2 linked regions of the Bernardetia sp. MNP-M8 genome follow. Each later gene encodes a partner of the first gene's protein in a complex. Links are inferred from orthologs where the notes say so. Each region holds a gene or a part of one and is shown on either strand. Other genes may lie near its edges.

The links.
Region 2: the proteins of secY (region 1) and secA are in contact, whole or in part, in a crystal structure (PDB 3DIN), measured with the Thermotoga maritima proteins. The link is inferred for Bernardetia sp. MNP-M8 from one-to-one orthologs. Residues at the interface, in WP_004081795.1 of Thermotoga maritima: Glu108, Gly109, Glu110, Glu111, Ala236, Glu237, Arg238, Arg239, Ile240, Thr241, Ile242, Gln243, Tyr244, Ala245, Arg246, Arg247, Val248, Thr249, Gly250, Arg251, Arg252, Val253, Tyr254, Gly256, Ala257, Ser258, Thr259, Tyr260, Leu261, Pro262; in WP_004082002.1 of Thermotoga maritima: Glu261, Ala262, Arg263, Lys300, Ala301, Arg302, Thr303, Ile304, Ile305, Leu323, Tyr324, Asp325, Pro326, Val329, Ser330, Tyr333, Ile336, Lys340, Phe345, Val349, Glu363, Phe364, Tyr374, Ser375, Gly376, Gly377, Glu393, Ile395, Thr482, Ser483.

What each region holds. Positions count from the first base shown.
Region 1 is NZ_CP147012.1:1,423,237-1,437,774, forward strand. What follows is about bases 7,873-10,673. They hold secY (preprotein translocase subunit SecY), read right to left. Parts: upstream 10,039-10,673; coding sequence 8,707-10,038; downstream 7,873-8,706. Other genes in these bases: map (type I methionyl aminopeptidase), read right to left, coding at 7,873-8,475; rplO (50S ribosomal protein L15), read right to left, coding at 10,221-10,667. Outside these bases: V9L04_RS05890 (PKD domain-containing protein), read right to left, coding at 1-3,673; V9L04_RS05895 (OmpA family protein), read right to left, coding at 4,003-5,961; prmC (peptide chain release factor N(5)-glutamine methyltransferase), read right to left, coding at 6,761-7,618; more of map, read right to left, coding at 7,687-7,872; rpmD (50S ribosomal protein L30), read right to left, coding at 10,947-11,126; rpsE (30S ribosomal protein S5), read right to left, coding at 11,239-11,754; rplR (50S ribosomal protein L18), read right to left, coding at 11,777-12,133; rplF (50S ribosomal protein L6), read right to left, coding at 12,276-12,827; rpsH (30S ribosomal protein S8), read right to left, coding at 12,987-13,385; rpsN (30S ribosomal protein S14), read right to left, coding at 13,497-13,784; rplE (50S ribosomal protein L5), read right to left, coding at 13,990-14,535; rplX (50S ribosomal protein L24), read right to left, coding at 14,538-14,538. UniProt on the Escherichia coli protein: The central subunit of the protein translocation channel SecYEG. Consists of two halves formed by TMs 1-5 and 6-10.
Region 2 is NZ_CP147012.1:3,669,743-3,686,866, forward strand. What follows is about bases 6,866-10,828. They hold secA (preprotein translocase subunit SecA), read left to right. Parts: upstream 6,866-7,211; coding sequence 7,212-10,628; downstream 10,629-10,828. Other genes in these bases: V9L04_RS14910 (macro domain-containing protein), read left to right, coding at 10,747-10,828. In the rest of the region: tRNA (N6-isopentenyl adenosine(37)-C2)-methylthiotransferase MiaB, read left to right, coding at 1-841; V9L04_RS14885 (hypothetical protein), read right to left, coding at 1,135-2,460; V9L04_RS14890 (lipoprotein signal peptidase), read left to right, coding at 2,817-3,593; V9L04_RS14895 (alkaline phosphatase D family protein), read right to left, coding at 3,768-5,144; V9L04_RS14900 (PAS domain-containing protein), read right to left, coding at 5,294-6,736; more of V9L04_RS14910, read left to right, coding at 10,829-11,355; V9L04_RS14915 (SMP-30/gluconolactonase/LRE family protein), read right to left, coding at 12,415-13,518; V9L04_RS14920 (Crp/Fnr family transcriptional regulator), read right to left, coding at 13,602-14,177; V9L04_RS14925 (efflux RND transporter permease subunit), read right to left, coding at 14,320-17,124. UniProt on the Escherichia coli protein: Required for protein export, interacts with the SecYEG preprotein conducting channel.

The sequences.
Region 1 (14,538 bases):
ATGAAATCTCTCGTCCTTGTGAAATAGGCAAAGAGTCTAAATTAGAATAAAAATTGAATATTGTCCCTCCATTTGGTCTTATTGTGAGGCTATTTCCTCTACACACCTTTATAGTAGAAGCAATAGAAGGAGTTAGAGATTTTTTTCCAACATGGAATGTCTTTTCTACAACCTTAGTACAACCAAACTGATTCCTAATTGTCATTTTAACAGTATAACTTCCTTGTGCAGCATACATATGACTTACAATTGTTCCCGTTTTGTTAAGCGAACCATCCCCAAAATCCCAAGTTATATTTTGGATAAAAAAGTCACTTGTAGAGCTACTCTGAAATAATACATTATCATATAGAAGTGTATCTTGTCTAGGATTTGCTGTAAAATCAGCATCTAACTTTACCCACTGAATTTTTACTAAAACTTTATTACTTTCCAATGCAGAATCTACATTACTGATATACAAGCTATCAATAGATTTTGGAGGAACAATATAACTTCTTCCTCTTGCTAAAAGTCTATTTTCAGAATCATAAAACTTGAAATTAGTTCCAGTTGCAGAAGGACGTATTTCGATGGGTGTATTATCACAAGATTGTTGTGAATTAGTAAAGACAATAGGGTCAGGCGACTTTCGGACAGCCTGTACTTGCTTTACTATGGTACTCGTACAACCTGCAATATCTGTTATTGTTAAACTGACTGAATATGCTCCTTGTCTAGAGTAAGTGGTAGAAGGATTTTGTGAATTAGAGGTCAATCCATTTCCAAAATCCCACATCCAAGAAACGGCATTCTGACTTGCATCAGTAAAATTAATAGCATTAATTTCATCCAAATTAACCTGAGAAGGAGAACTAAAATTAGCCACAGCAGTACGTGCGCTAAAACGAAGTAATGTATAATCTCCTTCCAAAACTGAATCGGTATTGGTTACGTAAAAAGTACGTCCTAAATCAGCAGGTGTAAGTGTAAAAGAAGTACCTGATTGAATAGGTATTTGTGTGTTAGCTATATCATAAAGTCTGAAGTTTGTTCCTCCTTGTGGTGTAATTGTATAAGAAGTATTTTCACAAAGTGTATTGTTTACTACTGGAGTTGGTGAAATAGATGACAATGTATTAGTTGCCAAAACAGCAGCATCATGTGCATTTCTAAGTGCAGCTAAAGTAGGAGCAAGCATTACAACAAAAGTAACTTTACGAGTTTCATTTATTCCAAAATTTTCTAAAACTGTTCCTACAATATGAGCTACATCTCCTCCTCCACTAGTAGTAAATCCAGCACGTTTTCTTGCCACTCCTGTCGAAATACTTTGATATTTCTCAGTAGAAGTAAAACCGTCATTTACATTAATATTATTTCCACCTACATTTTCAAAATCTAATGCAAAATAGGTTTTATTCGAACTAATTGCTTTTATACCTGCATATCCACTAGTACCCATTCCGAATACATAACCAAATTGACGGTTAGTATCCCAATCTGCAAAATTGCGTGTATAATCTCCCAAATTCCAATCATAATACAAACCTACATTCATAGAGTCCATTACAGCTCCACTTACATTTGTAAACTCATATTCTAAAATAATATATTGATGATGAGGAGTATTGGTGCGTCCTTTTACAGTATGTTTTACACTTACTCCAACAGGAGGGATAATTGTACCTAATGTATCAGCAAATTTTGAAGTAGCTTTTGTAAAAAATGGTGTTTTTTCTGTTATTCTAGGAATATCAATCATTTTAAAATCATCATCTTTAACAATGCCTCCTATATTTGTCAAAACATTATCTGAAACATTTGTAGAAGATTTACCTATAATTAATCCTCCTTCTTGCAAAGTTTGAGAATTATTTGATGTAATTCCTTTTCCCAAACTATTATAAATATCATAAAAACCTGCACGCCCATTTCCTGTAAGTGTAAAATTTATAGTATTAAATGGAATAGCTAAATAAGGAGCATTAACAGGAATACTAAAATATTGATAATCTGAATAGTTTGTATCTGAAAAACCTAAACGAAACTTTACATTCAAATCCAAGGGTGCATTCTGACTAACCACAAAACGAAAAGGAACAGCAGCATTATTTTTCTGTTGCATAGTTGCCATCATGTCTGTGTTAAATACACTATCTAAAATTTCTATATAAGGAGAAGACGTAGAAATAATAACTTTTCCATTTTGAGTAATTGGATTCAAATAATTAATAAAATCAGCTTCTAATGTAATTGTATCTCCAGAAAAAGCCGTTTGTCCATTTCTACCAAAATAAGAAGTATTGTTCATCCTTATAGATTTTGCACTACTTTGTTCATTCAAAGCCCTAAAAGCATTTACTCTGCCTTTACCAAGTTTTTCAAAATAGGGTACATTTGCAGGTAAATGATATTTGTTATCAGATGTTACACGAACAATCTCGCCTGCTTGGTCTGCTGATAAATGAGGAAATGCTGAACGTACTAAAGCAGCAATACCAGCTACAAATGGGGAAGCGTATGATGAACCCCAAGCATAACTATAACTACCATTTGCAGTGGTAGTAAGAACTCTAGCTCCTGGTGCCATTACGTCTACATAATTGCTAAAAGTTGCACCTGAAAATTTATTATCACCTGCGTCAGAGTGTGCTACCGAAAGTACATGATTATAAGATGAAGGATAAAAATCTAATTCTTGTGCTGTATTTCCTGCTGCAGCTACTACCAAAGCATCTTTAACAAGTGTTACATAATCAATGACATCTTGTTCCCACTGAAAACCTAAATTAGGACGACCAATAGAAACATTGATAACTTTACAACCATTTTCAGCTGCATACAAAATCCCATCATACATATTTACAATTTGATAGGAAGGAGAAAGGACTGCCACAGGCAGAATACGACAATTAAAACTTGTTCCTGCTATACCTAAACCATCATCTGTAGTAGCAGCAGCCATACCAGCAACCCCCGTTCCATGTCCTTGAAAATCATGTGAGGCAGGTGACATAAACCCAAAACTATATCCTAAACTATCATCTACAAATCCATTATTATCATCATCTATTCCAGCTTGTCCATATTTTTCAGCATAATTAACTTTAATTTGATTTTTTAAATCTCGGTGTATATAATGTACTCCTGTATCTACAATTCCAATAACTGTATTACTATCTCCTTTATGTAATCCCCAAGCTGCATACAACTGACTTACATCTAGTTGCCATTGTGCTGCCATAGAAGGGTCATTAGGAATATAAGGTGGTGCTAAAATGTAGTTAGGATAGATAGGTTCTGCATATTCTACAAAATCTTGATTTTGATAATAATGAATTGCTTCTTGAAGAGATGAAGAAGACGAAATTTCCACTTCATACCAATCTTGCAGACGAATAGCATTAGCTTGAATTGCTTTGATAGAAGGATTTTTGGAATTTTGAATTGGAACTTTAAATCGTCTTTCTAGTTTTTGAGTTTTGAATTGAGAATCAACCTGTTGTAGCTTATTACTACTATTCGGCTTTATTTTAATCATTAATTTATTACCCAAGGGTTTAATACTATCAAAATTATCAGGAAGATATTGAGCAATACTAATTATTGGCAATAGAAAAAACACTATACAAATGATAGTGGTAAATAATAAAAAAATAGTATTTCTGACTTGTGGTAAATTTATACGCATACCAAAAAATAATTAATATAAAAATTTTTAAAACTAAAAAAGCACTTATAATGAAGATTTACATCACTCTCTATAAAATAAAACATAAATTTCAAAATCTAACTTGTCTAAATAAGGGTTACTAACTAAGTATTAACGTATAGATAGATCTTTAGTTACAAAAATAAAAAAATACATCCGTTTTAAAAACAGTATAACTTACTGATAATCAATAAACAAACTAAAAAAAGACCAATTATCAAAATAGATAATTGGTCTTTTAATTAAAATTTAATCTAGTTAGGTTTTAGATTTAATTTTAGAGTGTACTTTAGAATTTCAAAGTGTTATTATCTAACAAGTTTGAACTCTACACGACGATTAATAGCCATGTTAGCTTGATTAGCTCTTCCATCTACTTCATTAGGAACAGTAGGTCTTGCTTCACCATATCCTTCAGACTCTAAACGATCAGTAGGAATTCCTTTAGAAACTAAGTAATCCAAAGCAGATTTTGCACGATTTTGAGAAAGACGTTGATTGTACGAGTCACCACCACGGTAATCTGTGTGTGCTTCTATACGGATATTCATTTTAGGATAATCTTTCAAGAATTGATATACTTTATCCAATTCACCTGTTGCTTCAGCATTCAAATCCCAACGAGCTGTTGCAAAGTTGATGTTATCAAACTTAATTTTAGTAGCATCAAGTAAATAAAGAATTTTATTTACTTTATCACCAAACTGAGCTTGAGTAAGGTCTAAAGTATCTACTTCTTCCATATAATTTCCTGTTGCTTCAGCAGTCAATGTATAAACCTGACCTGGCTCAAGACGAGCTTCGTATTTACCAGTTCCTGTTTTTTCAACATCACCAATACTAGTATCATCAGCAGCTTTCACTGTAAGTTTTGCATCAACAGGTTGCTCATCAATAGCATCAAGAAGAGTTACAGTAACCTCAACACCTTTAGGTACTAAACGTACTCTTTGGTAAAGATTAGTAATTTCGTCAGCATTAGTGAAATCCCACGTGAATGTATATGGTAGGTAACTACTGTGATCAACAGTCACTTTATATACATTTCCTTCTGTAATTACAGTAGAGAATTTACCAGTTTCTTCGTCATTGTAACGGTCATATCCTAAAGAAGGACGAGTTTGATTTTCAAACTTCATGATGGTATAAACAGGCTCTCCTGTTACAGAATCTTCCACATTACCACGAGCCATCATTACTCTACGAGGAGCAAAACCTGGAGGAACTAATGTCCAAAAAATTTCACGAGAAGCATTCATGTCAGCATCAAAATACATAACTGTATGTGCTCCATCATCTGGTGCCATACTTACATAACCTTCAGCAGAAAGATGATTAGCAAAATCAGCAGCCATTGGCTCACCCCAAGATTCACCTTCCATGCGTGACATAAACAAATCAAAATCTTTAGCATCAGCACGGATACCTTTTGTATGACCTTGCATTTTAGCACCTTCTCTCATAGAAGTATAAAACATTGTTTCACCATCAGGCATAATACGAAATGCTTTGCTACAATCTTCATTCATAGCTCCTACTACTTCTGTACCAGCAGACCATACATCATCAGCCGAACGACTAGAAACCATTGCAGTATAACACCACACTTTTTCTTTTTTAGATTTTTTAGCTTCAGTTCCTTCAGTAGAACCTGCTTCATCAGTATCATTTTCTGCACCTTCAGCACGTTGCATATAATAAAGACGATTTCCATCTGCAGAAACAGTTGGGAAACCTTGGTAATCAGCTGTGTTTACGTCACCTAAGTTTGTAGGTTCACCAAATTCGCCGTCCATACTCTCACGAGTAGCTACATACAAATCCATTCCTCCTTTAGTATCTTCCATGTTAGAAGAAAAGAAAAGGCTCATTCCATCATAGCTTAAAAATGGACCAGCAATTACAGTGCTATCGCCAGCTTTAGAGTTGATTGATTCCAATGCAGTTGGTTTTGTCCATTTGCCATTGTCGTCACGAGTAGTCATATAAAGACCATAGCCTTTCCATCCTTTTCCACGGTTAGACTGGAAAATGAGTGTTTTGCCATCACGACTGATAGCAGGAGAAACTTCGTCAGTGAGAAGTTGATTTACGGCAGGTGGTAAACGAAAACGTTGTGGGTCATGCCATTGTTCGTAGATGCTTGTAGCACCATCTTTTGCTTTGTCGTCGCTTTCGGCTGTCGTATTAGCATCTTGTGCTTTAGCGAATGTACCAGCCAAAAGAAACATGAGCAATAAGCTCAGGTTACGGATTCCTTTTTTCATAATCAGGGTATTAGATTGAGATTAGCGATTAGGTTAAGTTGTTACAAAGAAAATAAATACTATAAAAGACACCAACTTTATATTGAAATAAGTTGAGATAATTCAACATAAACTCCAATAAAATAGATTTTTATTCTAAAATTCTACTAAATTTATTAAAAAGTAATCTAAAAACAAGTTGAAACTAAAATTAAAAATCGCTAGAATTTATTTTAAGATTCAGTTTACTCTATTTCAATTTACCTTTTCAATTGCACTATTTTAGTTAGTTTGATTTCTACTTTTGGTCTTGATATGTATTTAAAAATCTAGTGTACTCTGTAAAAATATAACGCAAAAATACGTAAAAACAAATACAGAATCGCTTTTTAATTAGATACTTATCAAAGAAATAAGCCAAAATCAAGATAAAATTAAATCTTTATTGAATTTTTTAGTATATAAACACTTTGAAAAATTTGTTTAAAATAATAGGGTTTGTTAGAAAGAAATTATTTAAAATAACATTGTTATATATATTATTTCATTTATTTACTAGCAATTAATTATTATAATCTTCTTAGAATACTTGATAATTATTCTAATTGAATTTGTACAATATAACGTCTAATTTTTCTTCCTATGAAAACACAAAGATAGTTGTTCGCAAATTTAAACCAAAAAAACATAATTTAATAAAAAATAGTGGCTTTTTATCTAAAAAAATCATCTTTTTTAAAAAAAATTGATGGATGTTTTATTTCAAAAAACTTAAATGAAATAAAATATGATATTTTATCTTTTAAAACACATTTTGGGCTTAGGTATAACAAGCTCTTATAAATCTTGAATTTTCTTGTAAATCTTTAAAAACTCTATAGTTTTCTAAACCAAAACTCACAAAAAGGTCTTTTGTTTCATTTGCTAGATATTGATTTATTTCAACATAAAGCAAGCCATCTTTATTATTTACATTGTATACAAAAAATTTAACTAATGCCTCATAAAAAACAAGTGGTTTTTTGTCTTCTACAAAGAGAGCCAAATGTGGTTCAAAATTAAGTACATTACTACTCATCTCTCTCTTTTCAGAATCCCTAATGTAAGGAGGATTACTGACTAAATGATTTATTTTTTTTAATTGAGGATACTTCAAAAATACTTCACTGAAATCTTCTTGAAGAAAATCTAATTCTATAAACTCTATATTAGTTATATTATTCTTTTTCGCATTTTGACGAGCTATATCTAAGGCATCTTTTGAAATATCAACAGCTATAAAATGTAAGTGAGGTAAGTTTTTAGCAAGCGAAATACTAATACAGCCACTTCCTGTTCCCACTTCTAAGAAAGTGTGCTTGTTTTTCTCTGCTATTTGTAGTTTTTTATCTGCAAAATCTTTTAAAATTTGATGAACAAGTTCTTCAGTTTCAGGTCTTGGAATCAAAACGGCAGGACTAACTTCAAACTCTAATCCATAGAAATGAGCCTTACTCGTAATATACTGTAAAGGCTCATTATTTTTCAATCGTTCTATACTTTGATTTAATAAATCAATTTCTTTTTGATTTAATAAGTGAGTAGAAAAATCAATTCTATTTATTGATAAAGTGTCTTCTATCAAAAAACGTAAAGTTGATTGACTTTCTCGCTCATCTACTTGAGTAGAAATTAACAAGGGGGTATTTTTTCTTATATACTCCGAAATAAGCATTTGTTAGATTTTATGAGAGTAACTAAATAGAATTAACTATGAAAAATCTTGATAGCTTGTTCGATATATTTAAAGGTTGTCAAAACTTCTGGTTTTCCATCTACCACAGCTACAGTATGCTCAAAGTGTGCAGAAGGCTTTCCATCTCTAGTCATAATAGTCCACCCATCAGAGGCTTGTACAACAGCTTTTGAACCCATATTAATCATTGGTTCAATAGCTATTACTAATCCATTTCTTATTTTATCTCCTTTTTTAGGTTTTCCAAAATTTGGTACTTCGGGTCCTTCGTGCAGACTTCTTCCCACTCCATGTCCAACTAATTCTCTTACCACTGAATATCCTTTTCCTTCTGAATGTTTTTGAATAGCATTACTTATATCTCCTATTCTATTTCCATAGACTAACTGTTCAATTCCTAAATACAAAGCTTCTTTAGTTGCTTTCAATAAGTTTTTCACTTCTAGGCTTACTTCTCCAATTTCATAGGTATAAGCACTATCTGCGTGAAAACCATTAAGTAAAACACCACAGTCAATTGAAACAATATCTCCATTTTTTAGAGGACGATTATTAGGCAATCCATGAACTACTTGGTCATTTACAGAAGTAAGTAAAGAACTAGGACATCCATAAAGTCCTAAAAAGCTAGGAACTGCTCCATTATCTTTTATAAATTCAAAGGCTATTTTATCAAGTTCAAGTGTAGTAATACCAGGCATAACACGTTTGGCTACTTCTGCATGTGTGCGTCCTAGTAAATCTGCACTTGCACGCATTTTTTCTAAATCTTGAGCTGTCTTGTATATTGGTTTTCCCATTTTTCAGTTGAGTTTTCTTATCAAATTATCAAGTATAGATAGCAATAAGAATAAAAGAAATAAGATGATTCAGTTTAGTAAAACTTGAATCAATGATAATAAGTTAGGGTTAATTTGAATTCTATATCATAAAAACAAACAAAGCACCAAGACGATTCTTGATGCTTTGTATTTATAATATCTCACAAAATCGTATTATATTAATAAAAAAAATAACACTTTTGTTTGGATTTATATGTAATTCATTGGTTGAGCTTGACGACCTTTTACATTTCCTGTATTCATTAGTCCGTCATATTCTTTATTCAATAAATAACTCTCAATTTGTTGAAGGGTATCCAAAACTACACCTACCATAATAAGTAGAGAAGTTCCACCATAGAATTGAGCAAATTGATCTCCTACTGTAGCTGCTGCTGCAATAGCAGGAAGAACAGCTATAATAGCAATAAAGATTGCACCTGGAAGAGTAATTCTATCCAAAATTTTACCTAAGTAATTTTTAGTTTCTTCACCTGGTGTAACACCTGGTACAAATCCACCACTATCTTTTAAGTTATCTGAAATTTGCTGAACATTGATAGTCATTGCTGTATAGAAAAACGTAAATGCAATAATCAGGACAGCAAAAAGAATATTATATTCTAATGAAGTAAAATCAGAGAATACGCTTGCAATATAATCAGCATTTGGTGTATCTTCTCCTTGGAAAGCTCCTGCTACCAAAGGTGGCAAAAACATAAGAGCTTGAGCAAAGATAATTGGCATTACACCTGCTGCATTTACTTTAAGAGGTAATGCAGAACGTTTTTTCTGAGTAAGCATTTGTTTTTGAGAACGACCTGCTACTTGCTTTACATATTGAAGAGGTACATAACGCACAGCTTGTACGATAAGAACTACTCCCATTACCACTAGGTAAAGAGCTAATATTTCTAAAACAAAGATAAATATTCCTCCCATTCCTTTCAAAGTAGCTTCTGCTACTATGGCAGTAGGAAAACGTGAAATAATTCCTATCATGATTAGAAGTGAAATACCATTACCAATTCCTTTGTCCGTAATTTTTTCTCCCAACCACATACAGAAAACAGTTCCTGATGTAAGAATGACAATAGAAGAAATTAAGAAAAATGTCTGGTCAATAATAATTGCATCTATAGGAACAGTTCCTTTTAGATAAGCAAAACCTTGTCCGATAGTAATAAGTATAGTAAGTGCACGAGTGATTTGAGTGAGCTTTTTACGTCCCGACTCTCCTTCTTTCTGCATTTTTTGGAATGTTGGAACAGCCACAGTCAGAAGTTGAATGATAATTGATGCAGATATATAAGGCATAATACCTAAAGCAAAAATAGAGGCACGCTCAAAAGCTCCTCCAAGAATACCATTAAGCATTCCTAAAACACCTGTACTTTTTTCAAGTTTGCTAGGGTCAATACCTGGCAAAACAATAAAAGAACCTAAACGAAAGACCATTAATAATCCCAAAGTAAGGAAGATGCGATCTTTGAGTTCTTTTACAGAAAAGATATTTTTTATAGTTTCAAAAAACTTCTTCATAATTCTTTTTCTAGTTTACTAAATTTTATAGGCTCTCAGAAATAATTCTAAACAAGCACTAATAAACATAGTAATTAGTATAAATTGTATTTTAATCCGTAATCTAATAAACAAATGTAAGCAAAATAAGCCAATTACGAACTACATTTGGTAAATCATAATCGGCTTTTCTATCTTGTTTATTATAGAGTAGTAACTTTTCCACCTGCTTTTTCAATACTTTCTTTTGCAGAAGCTGAAAATTTGTGTGCAGTAACTTCAATAGCCATAGTCAGTTCTCCACGATTCAATACTTTGATTAAATCGCCTTTTCCTGCTAAACCATTTGCAGCTAATAATTCTACATCGATAACATTAGTATTTTTCTTTGTAGCAAGTTCTTGGAGAGTGTCCAAGTTAATTGGTTTGTAAGCTACACGACCTGGATTTTTGAATCCAAATTTAGGAACACGACGTTGAAGTGGCATCTGTCCACCTTCAAAACCTAGTTTTTGACTATAACCAGAGCGAGATTGTGCTCCATTGTGTCCACGTGTAGAAGTACCACCACGTCCAGAACCTTGTCCACGACCTACTCTTTTTCTAGACTTTACAGCCCCTTTTGCAGGTCTTAATTGGTGAAGTTTCATCAGTTAGATTAGTTTTTATTTACTCAAAACTCGCTGTTTCCTAATCTATTAATACCAAAACTTAAATAAGTTTTGTTTTGTATTTCTATAATTCTATAGGCTAAACGCTTTGAGCAAAGTATAATGAATTAAAAGACAAAATCCTTATAAAGGAACAAAACGTATGTCTGCCTATTCAATAAGGAATTTGCTAAGTGAGTTGCAAAGGTAGGAAAAAAAAACTTTTTCCAATCATTTTGTCTATAACTTTTAAAATTATAACAACAATGAATTTTGTCCTTATGCTTCCTCTACTTTTACTAAATGTGATACTGCCTTTACCATACCGACGATATTAGGAGTATTTTCCTGTTCTACGGTTTGGTGCATTTTGCGAAGCCCTAAAGCATGCAAAGTTAGGCGTTGTTTTTTTGGGCGTTTGATTGAGCTACGCACCTGAGTAATACGAATTTTCGCCATTTTACTAAATAGTTTTTGGTAATTAAATAAAACAGAATCTTCTAAAAATTGAATTGTCTGACACCTTTAAGGTGTCTTGACAATTACCATTTATCTTTTCTGCATATTCTACTTACCCATTAAAAACTTTGGTAAGATTAACACCACGCTGCTCAGCAACTGATTTTGCATCACGCATACGCAATAATGCATCAAAAGTAGCACGAACTACGTTTCCTGGGTTATTTGAGCCTTGAGATTTAGCAAGTACATTTTCGATACCGATTGCTTCCAATACGGCTCTCGCTCCACCACCAGCAATAACTCCTGTACCTGGTGTTGCAGGCTTAAGCATTACTTTAGCTGCACCAAATTTCCCAATAATTGGGTGAGGTATAGTTTGTCTGATGATAGGTACTTTTACTAAGTTTTTCTTAGCGTCTTCTATACCTTTTTGAATAGCATCTGTTACTTCATTAGCTTTGCCAAGTCCATAACCTGCTACACCGTTGCCATCGCCAACTACAACTAATGCTGCAAAGCTGAAACGACGACCACCTTTTACTACTTTCGCTACACGGTTGATAGTAACTACTTTTTCTTTTAGTTCTATTTCACTCGCTTTCACGGTATTTACGTTTGCTGCCATAATTTATTAGGTTGCAAAGGGTTTAGAATTGAAGTCCACCTTCTCGTGCGCCTTCTGCTACTGCTTTGATATTTCCATGATACAAGAAACCACCACGATCAAAAACTGCTTTATCGATGCCTTTTTCTTTAGCACGTTCAGCGAGTTTTGCGCCTACTTGTTTCGATAATTCTTGATTGATGTGTTTCTCAGCGTCAATATCTTTGAGAGAAGCACTCACAAGGGTATGCCCATTTACATCATCGATGAGCTGGGTATAAATATATTTATTACTGCGAAATACAGAAAGACGTGGTCTTTCGGCTGTTCCGACTAATTTTTTACGAATACTACGTCTAATACGTGTTCGACGCTGACTCTTACGTGCGGTAGTTGCCATGATACTAGTTTATTATAAAATTTCTCAAAATAAGGAACACGAAGTTATCGTATCAAAATTAAATTCTTAGTCAAGATAATTGTCTGCTCCATTTTAAAAGAGCCCGACAATTTATATAAATAAGTAAATAATTTGTCAATGATTATTTACCTGCGCTCTTACCAGCCTTACGACGAACCTGTTCGCCTACAAAGCGTACACCTTTACCTTTATACGGCTCTACTTTACGAAGAGAACGAATTTTGGCAGTAATGTGTCCGAGTAATTCTTTGTCGCTAGATTCTAAGGTAACTTTTGGGTTCTGACCTTTAAGCATTTCAGCACTTACAGCAATTTCTTTTGGCACTTGCAAAAAGATAGCGTGTGAGTAACCTAAATTAAGCTCAAGGATTTGACCTTTTGCTTCTGCTTTATATCCAACACCTACAAGCTCTAAATGAGTTTTGTAGCCATTAGAAACGCCTTCCACCATATTTTGTACCAATGAACGGTACAAGCCATGCATAGCACGAGTCTGTTTTTCTTCGTCTTTACGTTCGAAAACCAACTTATCATCTTCCACTTTAGCAGTGATTCTTGGGTCAATAGTGCGAGAAAGCTCGCCTCTTGTACCTTTGACTTTGATGGTGTTTTCCGAAACGTCTATAGTTACTCCACTAGGGATAGTAACTGGGTTTTTACCAATTCGTGACATTTTCTATCAGATTTATTAGATAATTTAATTACTGTTTTTATAGTTCTGTAACAATTTTCATTTTAGCGATTAACAGAAATTAGTTTTGCTACAAAGAGTATAAATCAAATAATTAAAAACCTAAATGAATTATACGAATTATATGAAATGAGTGCAATATTAATATACGTAGCAAAGCACTTCTCCTCCTACACTGTTTGTACGAGCTTCTTTGTCAGTCATAACGCCGTGTGAAGTAGAAATTACAGCAATACCCAATCCATTGAGTACACGTGGTAATTCACTTGCTTTGCGATACTGACGCAGACCTGGCTTGCTTACACGCTCTAAGTGTGTAATCGCAGGAGTACGAGTAGCAGGATGATACTTTAATGCTATTTTGATAGATGCACCTACAGGAGCATCAACAAATTTATAGCCTTGTATATAGCCTTTATCATATAAAATTTTAGTCATTTCCTTCTTCAATTTTGAAGCTGGAACTTCCACAATTCTATGATTAGCTTTGATTGCGTTTCTGAGTCTAGTCAGATAGTCTGCAATAGGATCCGTTGTCATTCCCTCAAGGTTTGTATTCAGGAAATATGAAAAAAGAACTTAATTTTTTATTCCCTAAATGTTGTAAAGGTTCTAAAGAATTCGAAATTATTCTAGTTCTTGTAAAAAGTATTACCAGCTTGATTTGGTTACGCCTGGTATTTTTCCGTCGTTTGCCATTTCTCTAAAAACGACACGACAGATACCAAAACGGCGCATGTAGCCACGAGGGCGACCCGTCAAACGGCAACGATTATGCAAGCGAACAGGAGAAGAATCTTTTGGAAGTTTGTCAAGAGCGATTTGCGCCTCAACATCTCCGTCCTTTGCAAGTTTTTTGAGTTCTACACGTTTTGCAGCGTATTTATCTACCAATTTTTGGCGTTTACGCTCACGTGCAATCATCGATGATTTAGCCATAATGTATGATTGACTTAGATTTGGATTTGAACTTTATTAGATTTGAACTTCAATTAGGCTTGGTTCTGAAACGATATTTTTAAATTTCTAGTTTAATTTTGTTCTATTAGGAATAAATTAAAGTAAATTTAGATAAAAACATAGATTTAGATAAAGTCAGATTTGTTCAAAATTGATTGAATCCAGTAGTTGCGTTCAGCAATTATTAAGTGCGAAACGGCATACCCAATTCTTTCAAAAGAGCTAACCCTTCTTCATCCGTTTGAGCAGAAGTAACAAAGGTAATATCCATTCCTGTAATTTGCTTGACTTTGTCAATTGAAATCTCAGGGAATATAATTTGTTCTTTCACGCCCAATGTATAGTTTCCACGACCATCAAAGCCTTTATCGCTAATACCTTTGAAGTCACGTACACGAGGCATTGAAACTGTTACTAAACGGTCTAAGAATTCATACATCTGATCGCCTCTAAGCGTTACACGTACACCAATTGGCATATCTTCACGAAGTTTAAAGTTCGAGATAGCCTTTTTAGAATAGGTAGGTACGGCACGTTGTCCAGCGATAGTAGAAATTTCTTCTACAGCAGTATCGATGAGTTTCTTGTCTGAAACAGCTTTTCCAACTCCACTATTAATACAAATTTTTTGCAAACGAGCCACTCGCATGACTGATTTGAATTCGAATTTGTCTTTAAGAGCAGGAACTACTTCATTGAAGTATTTATCTTTTAAACGAGGTGTTGCCATAAC
Region 2 (17,124 bases), 2.2 Mb from region 1 along the record:
ACAAGAAATTAAAGATTTGGTAGCTCAAGGTTATAAAGAAGTTACTTTATTAGGACAAAATGTAGATTCATACAAATGGACAAATGTTCCAAGAACGATAAGAGCCGAAAATTTTGAAGCCGAAACAGGAGAAAAAGTAAGAAATGAAAACTTTGCTACACTTTTAGAAATGGTTGCTCAAATTGACCCAAATCTAAGAGTTCGTTTTACGACTTCGCACCCAAAAGATATGACGGATGATGTTTTGCATGTAATGGCGAAGTATGAAAATATTTGTAAATATATTCACTTGCCTGTTCAGAGTGGAAATAGTAGAGTTTTGAAACTCATGAATCGTACTTACACTCGTGAATGGTATATTGACAGAGTAGATGCAATTCGTAGGATTTTGGGAGAAGATTGTGCCATTAGTTCGGATATGATTTCAGGTTTTTGTACTGAAACAGAAGAAGAACACCAAGAAACATTGACTTTGATGGACTATGTAAATTACGATTATTCGTATATGTTTTTCTATTCTGAACGCCCTGGAACATTGGCAGCAAAGAAATATTTGGATGACATTCCGATGGACGTAAAGAAAAAACGCCTAAGTGAAATCATCGAACTTCAATCAAAGCATTCATTGGCTCGTAATCAAAGATTGATAGGCAGAACACATAAAGTTTTGGTAGAAGGAGAATCAAAACGCTCTGATAAAGATTTGCAAGGCAGAACGACAGACAATAAAGTAATCGTTTTTCCTAGAGAAAATTATGAAAAAGGACAGTATGTAAATGTACATGTCAATGATTGTACTTCGGCTACGTTGTTTGGAAAAGCTGTTGAATTGGCAAATTAAAATTTGCTTTATTCTATCATAGAACAAAACCCTAAAAATCTAATTTTTAGGGTTTTGTGTTTTAGAAATTTAACCAAAAACGAATAAAACTGCTTGTTGAATTATTTTTTTGAGTAAAATCGTCGGTGAGATACCGACAATGGCGAGGTATTTATGGTTTTTTTTGCTGTTGTTGGTGTCTCACCAACGACCTCTACATTCTCAGATAACCATAAATATTATTTTACAAACTAACTAAAAACCCTCAAAATCCGATTTCTATAATCAAATTTTGAGGGTTTTTTATTGACTTTTTACTTTACAAATTCCCAAGCAAAATTAGTTCCTTTGTGTTCGACAACAATTTTGTTTACAGCACCAGATGAATAATCGACTGTTCCTTCATATTTATTTTCTTCTTTCTGATTGAGCAAAACGGAATTAACTTTTAGTCCATTTGTTATATGTTTCTCAATGCGATAACGGAGTGTTGTTGCAAGGGAAGTAGAAGTATTTTCAGGATACCAACCACGAATTATATCCACAAAAGCAACCAAGTTTTCATTTTTTTCAGTTTTAACAGTAAGTTGAACAAAATTATTCACTATTTGTGCGCTTTCAACTTGTAGTTTTGTTTCCAAATCATTCTCTAAAAAGCGTTGAGCGAGTAGTTTTTTATTTGTTTCATTCACGTCAGGAAATTGTATTCCTGCTTGTTGTGTGTATGTAATAGTTACTTCATTTCCATTTTCAAGAAGCATTTTTCCTTCGTAATTATTCTGTTCTGCTTTTTCAAAACTTAACTTTTCTATTGTTTTAACGCCATATTTTTTTCTCATTACATATTGAAAGTAGCTTGAAACTGCTGCTTTATCTTGCTTTGGAAACACACCTGTTTGTGGATCAAGAGTTAAAGGAAGTTCGCTTCCATTGTCAGTCGTAACAATGACATCAAATCCATTTCCTACAGTAGGAATAAGTTTTACTTTTTCAGTAGGAATCCCCATTGATCGGATTAGATAACGCTTCGTACTAGATTCTAAAATTTCTTTCCAAACAGGTTTTAAAAGACCTATTTTATCTTTTCCAACTCGCACAAAAATAGTTGCTGTTGGCATTGCAGCATCTTCAAAAGTAGTTTTGGCTAGATAAACCCACTCATCATCAGTAATAGAAGGTGTTTTTTCTAAATGAATAGTTTGTTTTATATCTCCCCAATGCTTTTTTTCTAGTTGTAAGTCAGTTATTTTCTGTTTGAATGCTTTTTCAATTTCAGACTCTAAAAATACTCTTATCTGCTCTTCATCTGATGGTGTTTTATCTTTTGGAATAAATTTTTGAACTGAACTTCCTTTAGTCAAAACAAGTGTATCTCCTTTAAAATCAAATTGATAACTATCAGCAATTCCATAAGCCATTACTTTTAATGTATTTTCATTAATTTCATAGTCTCTTTCAGTAATGTTATCAAAAGTTATTTTTTCATCTGTAACTTGAAGTGTACTTTTGTAATCTGAACGCACCCATTCGCCCTCTAATTTAGAAGAACTAGAACAGCTACTCAAAAAAACGAGCCCTACAAAACTTCCTGTATAAAATAGTTTTGATAGAAAATAAGGATATGTATGTTTAAATTTCATGATAGATTTTATTTTGAATAAACTATTTTTTTATTTTGAATAAACTATTTTTTTATTTTACATACGAAGTGTATGTTACAAGGCTGCAAAAGTAAGAAATTTTTGACTTTTTAGACAGATTAGTCATTTTGAAATGCTGTAAAAAAGTTTTTTTAGAGATTCTTTCTTTATTTTTTCAGTATTTTTTAGCTTTTTTATAAGAATTAATAACTCTAGTCGCTAAAACTTGTTAAGTCTTACTAATTAAACGCTTCATTTTTAATAAATTTGTAGTTACGTTTTGCAAATCTGATTGTGTAGCCTATCAATTAGATTTTAATACACGCCAAATTACTTTTTGATTTTCTAAAAATTACATGAAATACCTACCTTATTTTCTTATTGCGCTAGGCGTAATTCTTATTGACCAAGCTCTCAAATTATATATTCATTCTACACTTTCTCTAGGTGAAGACATTCTGATTTTTGGCGACTGGTTCAAACTTCATTATACACTCAACCCTGGAATGGCATTTGGTATTACGTTGGGTTCTGATTATGGAAAACTTATTCTGACTGTATTTAGAATTTTTGCAGGAATAGGAATTGCTTATGTGATGGCTCGTGCTGCATTGCGTGATGCTCCAAAAGGCTTTGTTTTTAGTATGGCTCTTATTTTAGGAGGAGCATTTGGAAATATTGTAGATTCTACTTTTTATGGTGTTTTTATAGAAGGAAATGCTGTTGCTATGTACGGAAATGAACCAAGTTTTTATCCTTGGTTTCATGGGCAAGTAATCGATATGTTTTATTTTGATATTGCTTCAGGTTATTTTCCTGATAATTTGCCTTTTGTTGGTGGCGACCATTACTCATTTTTTCCAATTTTTAATATCGCTGATGCAGCTATTTTTATAGGAGTTTGTATTATCTTGATTTGGCAAAAACGTTTCTTTCCAAAAGAAGAAGTGGTTGAAATAGAAGTGGAAAAATCTTTAGAAGATGAAATTAGAACAGACAACTCAAGTAATACAGAAAATACAGAAGAAGATAAAATATCTGATACATCTGATGAAGATACAACTATCTTTGTAGCAGGAGAAAATGATTTAAAAGAAGATAAAATAAATGAAGACTTTAAAAAAGAGAATTAGTCTTTAAATCAAAGAAAAAACTGTTTTGAATATAATTTATTTGAACAAAAAAATCCTGTAAAATCGTTTACGTTTTACAGGATTTTTGATTTTTACTTAATTATTTGGTGATGTTACAAACTGCCACCATGCCCTTGTTAGTATTTTAGCGAAGCGACACAAACAATCAAATAATTATTTCTTTGCTCGTTTTAGTTCGTCTTCTTTGATGGTAAGTGAATACAAATCTTTTCCATCTTTGTCTTTATAAGTAATTGTCAGGATACGTTCTTTACGTTTTCCATCAATTTCAATGACTGCGTAATTGTGTTTTCCTACAATAAATGACTCTTTAATGGCTGTCGGATTTTCGTCTTCTTTTGGTGTGGCAGAACCTGCTGTAATGGAAGAAGAAGTAATATCATACAAAGGATAATCATTTTCACGTTCCATTTTAGTAATTACACTATGATGACGGTCACCTGTCAGGAAAATTACACCTTCAATATTTTGTTTTTGAATGGCATCCAATACTTTCTGACGTTCTTCTTTGTAGGTTGCATAGTTTTCAAAGATTGCACTTTCATTTAAAACCTGTCCACCAGCTACCACAAATTTAAAAGGAGCTTTACTAGAAACTAAAGACTCAATAAGCCACTGCACCTGTTTTTCGCCAAAATAACTTTTATTTTCAGCTTCATAATCTTGTGCTTGTCTGAAAGTACGATTATCTAACATAAAAAACTGTGCATCTCCCCACGTAAAAGTGCTTACTACATTATTTGCCCCTTCTATAATACTTGTATTTTGGCTGTGCCAAAAAAGTTGAAAGGCTTCTGTAGTAATATCTTTATTGGCAAATGTATAGTCAGAATCATTAGGGCCAAAATCGTGGTCATCCCAAGTAGCATAATTATGAATACCTGCTAAAAGAGGTTGCATTTCTGGAAGCGAACGAGTATGTGTATAACGGTGCATAATTCCCGAACGACTGCCCCAGTCTGGGTCACGTAAATAAGTATTATCTCCACCCCAAACCATAAAATCAACATTTTCTTTATAAAGAGAAGTGAAAATTTCATACTCACTTCCATATCCTTTTCCAGGACGGTCAGCTTCAGGTTCGTTTACATACACACAAGAGCCAAAAGCAAATTTAATTTTTGGTGGGTCAGTTCGGTATTGCCAAAGTAGTTGAGTTTGGCATTTCAAATCATACTCAAAAGGAACTTCTTTATCATTTATGAATACTTTATATTCATATTTTGTAGAATGCTCAAGATTTCTCAAAACTGGTTTTGCAACAAAAGCTGTTAGAGAGTTCGTTTGGATAGGTTCTGTAAATTGGAAGGGTGCATCTGAAATAGCTTTTTCTGTTGCTAGATTTAATTTTGGACGATAAGCAATATGTACTTTTGCAGCTTTTTTGGTTTGTACCCAAAGACCAATTTCACTCATTTCAGAATACCCAACCATAGGACCTGACTGTACAAATTCAGTTTTTAAAGCACTTTTAACCTCTTCTTGAGCAAAAGAGGATGTAGAAAAGATAATTGCAAATACGATTGACAAATAAGTTAAAGAAAACAGCTTTCTATGAGATATGTTTTGACAAAAGTTCATTAGATAAGGGATTTGTTATAACAGATAATTATTTTCTGTAAAAATACGCATCTTTTTAAAAAAGAATGATTAATTTCTTATTAATGATAGTTGGTTTCTTACTCTTCATTGGTAACAGCTACTATTTTTTGAATGATTTTGTCAAGTAATTCGACTTCATGTTGTAAGTAACTTAAATAAAGTAATTTGTTTTCTTGATTACTTTCCATTTTCATCAAATTCATTAATCCCAAAATAGTTGCAACAGGTCTTCTAACTTCGTGAGACTGTTGCCAAGCTATTTCTTTCAAACGCTCATTTTGCTTTTGTATTCTAATCTCTTTTCGCTTTTGATCCGTAATATCTGTTACAGCAAGCACAAATGTTTCTATTTGATTATCTTCATTCTGTATGGGAGATATTTTTGTTAAGTATACTTGCTCTTTATAATCTACTTCATACGAAACGGTAAGACCTCGCCAAATTTTGGGAATAGCTTCTTGTAATTTACGATATAACTGAGGAAGAAGCATTTCACTTGCATGTTTGCCAAAAAAGTTCCTTGGATTAATATCATACATCTTATAGCCTTGTCCTCCTGTATATAGAACAATCATATTTTTATCTATTAATGAAATAGAACCATCAGGAAAATTTTGTGCAAGAATATCTAAATCATGTTGTAGTTTTTTGGCTTGAGAAGTTATATTTTTATATTTTGTTATGTCTTCTAAATTATGAGAAATTCCAATAATATCGGTATTTTTATCATAGACAGGAAGTAATCTAAACTGCCACCAATTTTCTCCTTCATGTTTCTCCACTTCAATAGTTTCTCCAGCTAATACTCTTTCATAATATTGCTTAAATTCGTCTTGAAATACTGGTAATATAAAATCTAGCAAAAAATCTCCTTTTTTTGGTTCTTTTCCAAAAACGATTTTACATATATTTTTTGTAACTTGATTTGTATGAATAATTCTTAAATCTTTACCAATAAAACTTTTTGAATAATTACTACTCTCATAAAGAGAATCAAGCATGTTGAGGGTATATTCTTGTACTTGGATAGCCTCTGTTGCTGCTAAATGAGTTTTAAGTTGCTCAATAACTAAATCGGCAAGAGATTGGAGAATTTCTTTTTCTTTAGTAGTAAGTACACGAGGTGTTTTATCCAAAATACAAATTGTACCTAAATTATACTTTCCTTCAACTTTTAAAGGAACAGCAGCATAAAAGCGCAACCCAAACTCTCCACGCACCAAAGAGTGATTTAAGGTAGCTGGATTTTTGATGGCATTTTGTATTTCATAAAATTCATCTGAAAAAATAGCTGAGCTACAGAGTCCTTTTTCTTTTGGAATTTCTTGTATATCTAATCCTTCAATTGATTTAAACCAAATTCTATCTTTATCGACTAAAGAAATAATAGAAATAGGAACATTAAATAGTTGAACGGCAAGTTTAGTAATTCTGTCAAATGCACTATCAGCAGGAGTATCTAATATTTGATATTTATTCAGAATATTCAAACGTTCTTGTTCCGATGTTTTATCGAACATACGAATAATTTTAGAGAACGTAATTACGTAAGTATTGAGATTCAACAAACAAAATCAATTTTTTGTTTTCCTTTATTTAGCTGATTATAATTTTTTTGTAAAAGACATTTTATTGAAAATACTTATAATTGCTTTACAGGGACATTTAATAGCGTCTTTTTTTAAGAAAAATAACTAGGTTATTAGAGAAAATTCACTTGAATTGATACTTCTTTCAAAATTGCAAATTCCCTTTCAGATTCGTAACTTTGTATGTTATTATAAATCAATAGATTCTGCCATTTTGTCGGTCTTAGTTTATCATTTACCCTTTTTTATTCATTTTAAATAAAAAATGAGTAAAATTTGGACAAAAAAACGCCTTTGCTTAATTTTTGACTTAGATAGAAAAGCATCTGCAAAACAGCAAAACACAAAAGAGCTATTTAACAGCAGCTATATTAATAAGCAATCAATACGAACTATATAAAATATTATGTTTAACTCAATTACAAATGTGGTCGCAAAAGTATTCGGTACAAAATCGGAACGAGATCGCAAAAAACTCATTCCTTACGTAGAACAAGTAAACCAAGAATACAAACAACTTCATGGATTGACAGACGATCAGTTAAGAGCTAAAACTCGTGATGTAAGAGCAGAAATAAATGAACACGTATCAAAAATAGATATAGAAATTGCAGAATTTAAAAAGCAAATTGCAGATGACCCAGAAATGGACATCAATGCAAAAGAAAAAATATTTGTACAAATAGATAAATTAGAAAAAGATAGAAATGTTAAGTTAGATGAAGTATTAGATAAAGTTTTGCCAACTGTTTTTGCTATCGTAAAGGATACAGCTAGACGTTTTACAGAAAATAAGAAAATTACGGTAAAAGCAACTGACCACGACCGTAGAATTATACAAAAAAGACAACAAGAAGGACGTTATAATAACGAAATTGAAATTACAGGAGAAGGAGATAATGCAACCGTTACATGGCACAACAAATGGACAGCCATGGGGCAAGAAATTGAGTGGAATATGGTTCATTACGATGTCCAAATTATGGGTGGTGTGGTGCTTTATGAAGGCAGAATTTCGGAAATGGCAACTGGAGAAGGTAAAACATTAGTGGCTACTCTTCCAGCTTTCTTGCGTGCTTTGTCAGGAAAAGGAGTTCATGTAATTACAGTAAATGATTATCTTGCAAAACGAGATTCTGAATGGGTTGCACCTATTTTTGAGTTTCATGAAATGATGGTTGATTGTATCGACAAACATCAGCCAAACACTGAAGCAAGAAGAAGAGCTTACGCAGCAGATATCACTTATGGTACAAATAACGAATTTGGTTTTGATTATTTGCGTGATAATATGGCTCGTGAAACTGAAGAACTTGTTCAACGTGGACATTACTTTGCCATGATTGATGAGGTAGACTCTGTGTTGATTGATGATGCTCGTACGCCTCTTATTATTTCTGGTCCTGTTCAAGATGCAGGAACACAAGAATATGATATTTTCAAACCTCGTATTGAGAAATTAGTTGGACTTCAACGTAAGTTAGCTCAAGATTTCTTGCAAGATGCTAAACAAAAAATAAAAGCAGGAAATGAGAAAGAAGGTGGCTTATCGCTTTTTAGAGCCTTTAGAGGTCTTCCTGAATATAAACCTTTGATTAAGTTTTTGAGTGAATCAGGAATGAAAGCGTTACTTCAAAAAACGGAAAACGAATATTTAGCAGATAATGCTCGTCGTATGCCTGAAGCTGATGAACCTTTATATTTCTTTGTGGAGAAAAAACAAAATAAGGTTCAGCTTACAGAAAAAGGAACTCAAGCCATTACAAGAGATGGAGAAGACCCTCGTTTCTTTATTCTTCCTGATGTTGCTACAAAAATTGCTCGTATAGACAATGATAAAGACCTCACAGATAAAGAAAAGCTAGAAACCAAAGAGAGATTACTTACTGATTACTCTATCAAAACATCACGTATTCATACTGTAACACAACTTTTGAAAGCATATACACTTTTTGAAAAAGATGTGGATTATGTAGTGATGGAAGATAAAGTAAAAATTGTAGATGAAAAAACAGGGCGTATTATGGATGGTCGTCGTTATTCTGACGGTCTGCATCAAGCCTTAGAAGCAAAAGAAAGTGTAGAAATTGAAGATGCAACACAAACCTACGCAACGGTTACACTTCAAAATTATTTCCGTATGTACTACCGTCTTTCTGGTATGACAGGTACAGCCGAAACAGAGGCAACAGAGTTTTGGGAAATCTATAAACTTGATGTTGTGATTGTTCCTACCAACCGTCCTATCCAAAGAGATGACAGACAGGATAAAATTTTCCGTTCAGTTCGTGAAAAATATAATGCTGTAGCTGATGAAATTCAGCATTCTGTACAACAAGGAAGACCTGTTCTTGTAGGTACAACTTCAGTAGAAAATTCGGAAATTTTGAGTAGAATGCTTCAAATGCGTAAGATTCCACATGAAGTTCTGAATGCAAAACAACACCAAAAAGAATCTGAAATTGTTGCAAAAGCAGGTATTTCAGGAAATGTTACGATTGCAACTAACATGGCAGGACGTGGAACGGATATTAAACTTTCTCCAGAGTCTAAAAAAGCAGGTGGACTAGCTATTATTGGAACAGAGCGTCATGATTCTCGTCGTGTTGATAGACAGTTACGTGGTCGTGCTGGTCGTCAGGGTGATGTTGGTATCTCGCAGTTTTTTGTTTCTTTGGAAGATCCATTGATGCGTATGTTTGGTTCTGACAGAATTGCCAAAATTATGGATAGATTGGGATTAGAAGAAGGTGAAGTAATTCAGCATTCTATGATTACCAAATCTATTGAAAATGCACAGCGTAAAGTAGAAGAAAATCACTTTGGCTCTCGTAAAAACCTTCTTGAGTATGATGATGTAATGAATCAACAAAGAGAAGTTATTTACAAACGTCGTCGTAATGCTCTTTTTGGTGAGCGTTTGGAATTAGATATTATGCTTATTTTTGCAAAAGTATCAGATCAATTAGTACAGATTTATAAAGGAGATTTTGAATCATTCCATTTAGAAGTATTTTCTCTTTTAGGAATCCAGACAGAAATTACAAAATCTGAATTCCAATCTCTAAATGATCAAACTCTTTCTCAACGTCTTTATGAAGAAGCCTATAATGCGTATCGTCAGAAAAATAAAGATATTGCAGCAAAGGTAGTTCCTACTTTAGAAAACATATTTGCAGAACGTGGAGGAAATGCAAGAGATATAATTATTCCTATTACTGACCAACGTAGAATGGTTCAGATGCCTGTCAATATTGAGGAAACAATTGAGAAAAAAGGTGCAAATCTTGTTGCTACTTTAGAACAAACAATGGTACTTTCTATCATTGATAATCTTTGGAAAGAACATTTGAGAAACATGGATGATTTGAGACAGCAAGTACAAATGGCTCGTTTCGAACAAAAAGATCCATTGGTTATCTATAAAATGGAAGCCTTCCAATTATTTAGGTCACTTTTAGATGAAATCAACCAAGAAATTACGTCTTTCCTTTCTCGTGCAAAACTTCATGAACCTGATCCAGAAGAATTACAAGCTCTTCAAAATGCTCAACGTCGTCAGTTAGAAATGCAGATGCGTAGAGAACAAGAAGCGAAACAACAGATGGCTGTAAATCGTGCAGAAGAAGTTGATACAACAAGCGACAATCAAAGAGCCCACGGAACGCAGCAAAATATAGCTCCTACTGCTCCAAGAACAGTTTCACAAGAACCTGGAAGAAACGATGTTGTTACAGTTCGTTATAAAAATGGACAAGTAAAACAAGGTAAATATAAAAGTGTAATGAGTGATGTACGCAATGGAGAATGCGTAATAATTTAATGTAGAATACGCTTTAGCGTATTTTGTATTTATACTCTAACATTTACATTTTAAATATAAAAAAGCAACTTCAATAAATGGAGTTGCTTTTTTAGTAACTAATTTATCTTTTAATTCTATGAAAAAACTAATTCTAATTGACCCAAATCCTGTTCTTTGTAACGAATGGAAAAAATCATTCGAAAGTTATGAAGAAGTAGAAATTATAAATGGATATTTTGAAGTGTTAGAAGAATTTGATTGTATGGTTAGTGCTGCCAATTCGTTTGGTCTAATGGATGGAGGAGTAGATTATGCTATAATAAAATATTTTGGACAAGATTTAGAAAAACGAGTTCAGCAAAGAATCATAAAAGAATATAGAGGCGAACAACCTGTTGGAACATCAATGATTGTGGAAACTAATCACAATAAACATCCATTTATTGCTCATACACCTACAATGAGAGTTCCACTAACTATTTCTAGAACTGATAATGTTTATAAAGCCATGTTTGCACTACTTTTGAGTGTTCATCAGCATAACAACAATAAAGAAAATAACATTAAAATAAATACAATAGCTTGTTGTGGATTAGGAACAGCCACAGGAAAAGTTCCAGAAGAAGAAGCTGCTAGACAAATGCAACTTGCTTACAAAAACTTTAAAAATCCTCCTTCAAGAATAGACTGGAATTATGCTTCCGAGCGTCAGAAAGAAATTATTTTTGGAGGGAATTTGTTTTGAAAATTTACCTATAAATAGCTGATTGAGTATGAATATTTTAAAAAAACTACGCACTTTAGAAAATCTACTATTATTGTTATTCACAATAATTTTAATTTTAGCTTCCACATATATTTTACCAGTAATTGGTATAATGCTTGGCTATGCAAACTCTGGAATAGTCTATCTTTTTACTTCGCTTTTAGGAGTAGGGTTAAGTATTGGCATTATATTCACCTTTGATTTGTGTGTTCTCTTTTTTTTGGTTTCTCTGAAGTATGTTACAAAATTCAAACTCATAAATTATTTCATTCTAATCTATATAAGTTTTTTGTTGAGTAATCTTCCTATCCTTCTGAAGCTTTCTGAGCAGCAGTATGGGAGCTTAGTCTTTTGTCTTAAAATTATTATCCTATCTATCTCTTATACAACAATCATTTATACAGAAAAATCATCTTAATATTATGAGCAAAAAACAATAAAGAGCAAAATATCTTTATTAAATTAAATTATGGAAAAGCACGAATATATCTTACACAAATTAAATGAAGTTCAGAAAGCCTCAAATAAGAAGGGTACTAGCATAAGGGGTTATCGTCGGATAGCAAAATTTATGATTATACTTAATCATTATATAGAGAAAGAAAGCTGCAAAACTTGTTCGGATATACAAGATGAACTACACAGTAAAATAGCACCAATTTACAGTAGTCCCACTTCAAATTGGCATTGGTCTAATTTTGCTGCTATATTTAATATTTATCATGATAACGCTTCACATTTAATAAAAGGACATAACTTTTATCGGAAAAAGAGATACATATATTGGGTATCTCTTGCCCTTATTCCAGTTGATATAATAATGATAATACTGTTTTTTATGAGTTATGCACCTCCAGTATTTCTAGTTTCATTACTTTTTTATTATACTGCTTCATACATCGAAAGCAAGTACATAAAGATATTTAATAGAAAGTGTTTTGAATAAATGATTTATTTATAGAAATAGTCAAACAAAAAAGCCTAGTCATCTAAAAAAAATAAATAGACTTTCATTTTAACTATGAAAACTATTTATCACTATTTAGGTAACTTAAATTTCCCAATATGATTTACCAAATCTCCTCCCAAATATAAATAACCATTATGTTCTTCAACAGAACTTGCTTCTGAGACTTTTTCGCCCGTTGTATCATAAAACACACTCAGAATTTTGCCTTCTTCACTTATATTCATCACAATTCCAAAAGGCTCTTGTTTGGGTTGAAGCCATAAAGGAACACCATAAAGCATTTTTTTCTTTCCTGTATAAGGATGCAAATTATCTAAAAGCTCATTTCGTTTGGTTGTAAATCCTAACCAAAACGAACCATCTTTTCGTCTTGCAATTCCGTTAGGAAATCCTATCAAATTATCTATAAAAATATCTATTGTTCCTTGTTTTTCTCCTTTCAACCAATAACGGACTATTCTGTATTTGGCTAAATCAGCCATCAATACAAAATCATTATCTTTTGAAAGAGCTACTCCATTTCCAAAAAAAGCTCCATCTATTAATGTTTGGACTGTTTTAGTTTTAGGATTGTAGGAATATAATCCTCCATCAGGTTGCATTTCTAATATGATCTTACGAACATTACGAGGCGAAAAATGTGTTTTAGAAGAGGTATTGGAAAAATAAATAATTCCGTCATCAGCAATATCTACATCATTGGGAATCAAAAAAGGCTCTCCTTTTTCATTTTTAGAAGCCAAAACAGTTATTTTACCTTCTTTATCGACACTAATTAAACCTCTTTCTATATCACAAGCTATCAAATTTTCATTTTTATCAAAGTGCAAGCCCGTAATCCAAGAATTTGTTTTACAAAAAATGGCTACTTTTCCAGTAGTATCTATTTTTAGAATTGCACCATCAGAAAAGTCTGTTTTTTTGCGATGTACGCCACAATATAAATTCCCTTCTTTATCAACTGCAATATCTTCTGAGCCATACCAACCGTCTAAATCTATCCATTGAGTAGATTGTAAAATTTCATTTTTGGCAAGTTTTCCTTCAAAATCAGGAACTTTGGCAGGTTTCCAAGCATTGGGGTTTAGAGAACAGGCTTGAAAAATAAAATTGACTAAAAAGAGTAATAATAGTACAACAGGGAGGCTAAAAATAATTTTTTTCTTGTTCATAATACAAATGATTTAAAGTTGAATGAAGTAAATAATAGAATTACAAACTTCTCTCTTTAAATTTTCATTTGCATTGACATTTGTTAAGTAATGAGAAACTGACCCCTAATTCGGCTTAACGATTCGGCTTCAATTCCTAAATAGCTGGCTAATTGTTTTTGAGGAACACGTTGAATAATTTTTTGATGATAGGTATTTATAAACTCCAAATATCTTTCTTTAGCTGTTTGGGTTTGAAAATTATAGGTTCTGTTTTTTATACACAAATAATTTTGTTCTGCTAACATGCGTCCAATTTTTTCAAATTTAGGATTTTGCTCATATAAATCAATCAGTTTTTTATATGAAATAGCATATACCTCTGTGGCTTCAATGGTTTCCAAATATTCAGTAGAAGGTTTTTGAGTAATTAGACTTTCAAATGTGGAAATGAATTGTCCATCACAAGCAAAATAAGTAGATATTTCTTTTCCTTTATTTAAGTGAAAAACACGCAGAAGCCCACTTCTAATAAAGTAAATATATTTTGAAACTTGTCCTGATTGAACAAGTAATTGTTTTGTGTCAAACTTTTGATTTTGAATGATAGCCTGTAATAGATTCCATTCTGATTCATTTATTTTGAAGTATTGATTTAAGTAGGTACGAAGCTCTTCCATATTATTATGTTTATTGAGATTTTGAATACAATAGGTTTGATAGTTATTCGAATTTAGAAAAAAAAGTAGCCTTAACACAAACAAAGCCTATCCATTTCTAAAAATGAATAGGCTTTTAAATTTTATAGAAAATCAATTATTCTTAATCCTCTTTTCGTTCTGCAATAACGGTAGATTTTGCGCTTGGACTAATCTTTTCAGAAAGTTGGTCAGCCATCAAATACATTGCAGGCACAACTACAAGTGTAAGGAAAGTTGCGAATACCAAACCGAAGATAACAGCCCACGCCATTGGTCCCCAAAAAGTTGCATTATCGCCTCCCATATAAAAATCAGGATTAAAATTCGCATAGAGTTTTGCAAAATCTATGTTCATACCTGTTGCTAATGGAATAAGTCCCAAAACAGTTGTAATTGCTGTCAGAAGTACAGGGCGAAGACGAGTATAACCTGCTTTAATGATACATTCCAAAAATTCAGCAGCAGGCAAATGTTCTTCTTCATCAAGTCCTAGTTCTTCTTTTCGTTTTGCACGAACTTGGTCGGTATAATCAATCAGTACAATCGCATTATTTACAACAACACCAGCCAATGAAATAATACCGATTCCTGTCATGATGATAATGAAATCCATTTGGAAAATTACCAAACCTAACATTACACCTGTCATACTAAAGAGTACAGAACCCATAATAATAAATGGCTTGATGATAGAGTTGAACTGAGAAACCAAGATAAGCGAAATAGCAGAAACGGCAATTAGCATCGCTTTTGCCAAAAATGCCATTGATTTGGCTTGCTCTTCTTGCTCTCCTGTAAGTTTAATGCTATACCCTTCTGGTAATTTATGACTTTTGATAAGCAATTTGATTTGTGCTACAATTTCATTTGCATTATATCCTTCCACAACTCCAGAACTTACAGCTACCATACGGTCAAGGTCTTTACGACGAACCGAGCCATACGACGAACTATAATCAATCTTAGCAATCGCAGAAATTGGAATTTGATGATATGTACCACGATTATCTCTAAACGTAATTACCTGATTCATCAGAGCTGAAATATTATAACGGTATTTGTCTTGTAAGCGAAGTTGAATAGGAAAATCATCATCACCATCTTTGTATTTCGAAATTTCTTTTCCAAAAATAGCTGTTCTGAGTGTCATAGCTACTTGGCTTGTAGAAAGTCCGAACAAACGAGCTTTTTCTCTATCAATAGTAAGAATAAGTTCAGGTTTTCCAGTTTCAGCTTCAACAACAAGATTGTCAAGTCCTTGGATGCCTGCATCTTCAATCATTTGTTTTACTTTTTCGGCTTCTTTTACCAAAACATCATATTCTACTCCCGAAATTTCGATATTTACAGGTTTTCCAACTGGAGGACCCTCACGGTTTTTGTCCGTTTTGATTTTTACCCCTGGAATTGTTTTCATTTCAGTAGAAAGTTCCTTCATAATATCCGAAGTACTAATTCCTTTTCTGTATTGGAATTCATAAAAAGCAACTGCAATACGTGCTTTATGAGGTGTTGCACCACTTCTACCAAAGTTATCTTGAGGGTCACCCGATTCTTCACCTACATTTACACCAATTGATTTAATTATTTCATCATAAGGAGCAAGAACTTTATAGGCTTTCTTTTCAATTGTTTCAGCAAACTCATTTGTTGTTTTGATGTCTGTTCCCAAAGGAGCTTCTACATACATATAAACAAAAAGAGGGTCACTACTAGGAAATAGACTTGTTTGAAGCCCTACATTTCCTACCAAAACAAAACTGAAGACTAATAAAAGAAACATTCCTATAGTAAGAAGATAAGGACGAGAACCTTTCAAAAGATAACGCAATATTTTCATATACCAATCTTCCAAACGAGTCAATAGTTTGTTTTGAAACCAGTTTGAAGCAGGTGTGAGCAAATAAATATTTAAGAAAATAATTATTCCAAACGTACTCAGTAGATTAGGAATAGTGTAAGAAAGTCTAAACCCTTCTGTTTTGATAGTAAATGCAGCAGCACCTGTGTCAGCAGAAAAAGAACCTGTATAGGCTACCACATATCCAATAGCAGCCAAAACCATCGTGATAATTCCTACAATCAGCCATGTCTTGACTCCTTTTTTGCTCACTCCTTCTACTTTCATAAAGTAAGCCGAGAAAACAGGGTTAATAACTAATCCTACAAAAAGAGAAGAAGATAAAACAACAATAAGTGTAATTGGCATGTATTTCAAAAACTCTCCCATAATTCCACCCCAAAAAGCAAGAGGAACAAAGGCTGCTAATGTTGTAGCTGTAGAGCTAATGATTGGCCAAGCTACTTCACTCACACCCATAACAGCAGCTTTTTTAGCAGAATAACCTTCTTCCATAAATCTGAAAGTATTCTCAATTACTACAATGGCATTATCTACAAGCATTCCGAGAGCCAAAATAAGCGCAAACAAAACAACAATATTGATACTAATTCCTACTAGATTCAGAATCATAAAGGAAATAAGCATTGATAGTGGAATGGCAACACCTACTAAAAGCGCATTGCGAAGTCCCATAAAAAAAAGTAATACCACAACTACCAAAATAACACCTGAAATAATGTTGTTTTGAAGGTTGGCAATCTGCATTTCCATATTTTCAGACTGGTCGTTTACAATCGTAACATCTAATGTAGATGGAAAATGAGAACCTTGTGCTTTTTTCAAAATTTCTTTGATTTCATAAGCAGCATCAATTAAGTTTTCGCCACTACGCTTTTTTACTTTTAAAGAAATTACTGGAAGACTTCCTTTTTCTTCAAAATTATTTCCTGTTGCAAGACGAGCATAACTAGAGCGTTCAACATACGAATCTTTTACTTCTGCAACTTCCTTCAAATAAATAGGTTCATTATTCTCAGATTTTACAATAATTCCATTCAGCTGACTTACATCTTTAAACTCACC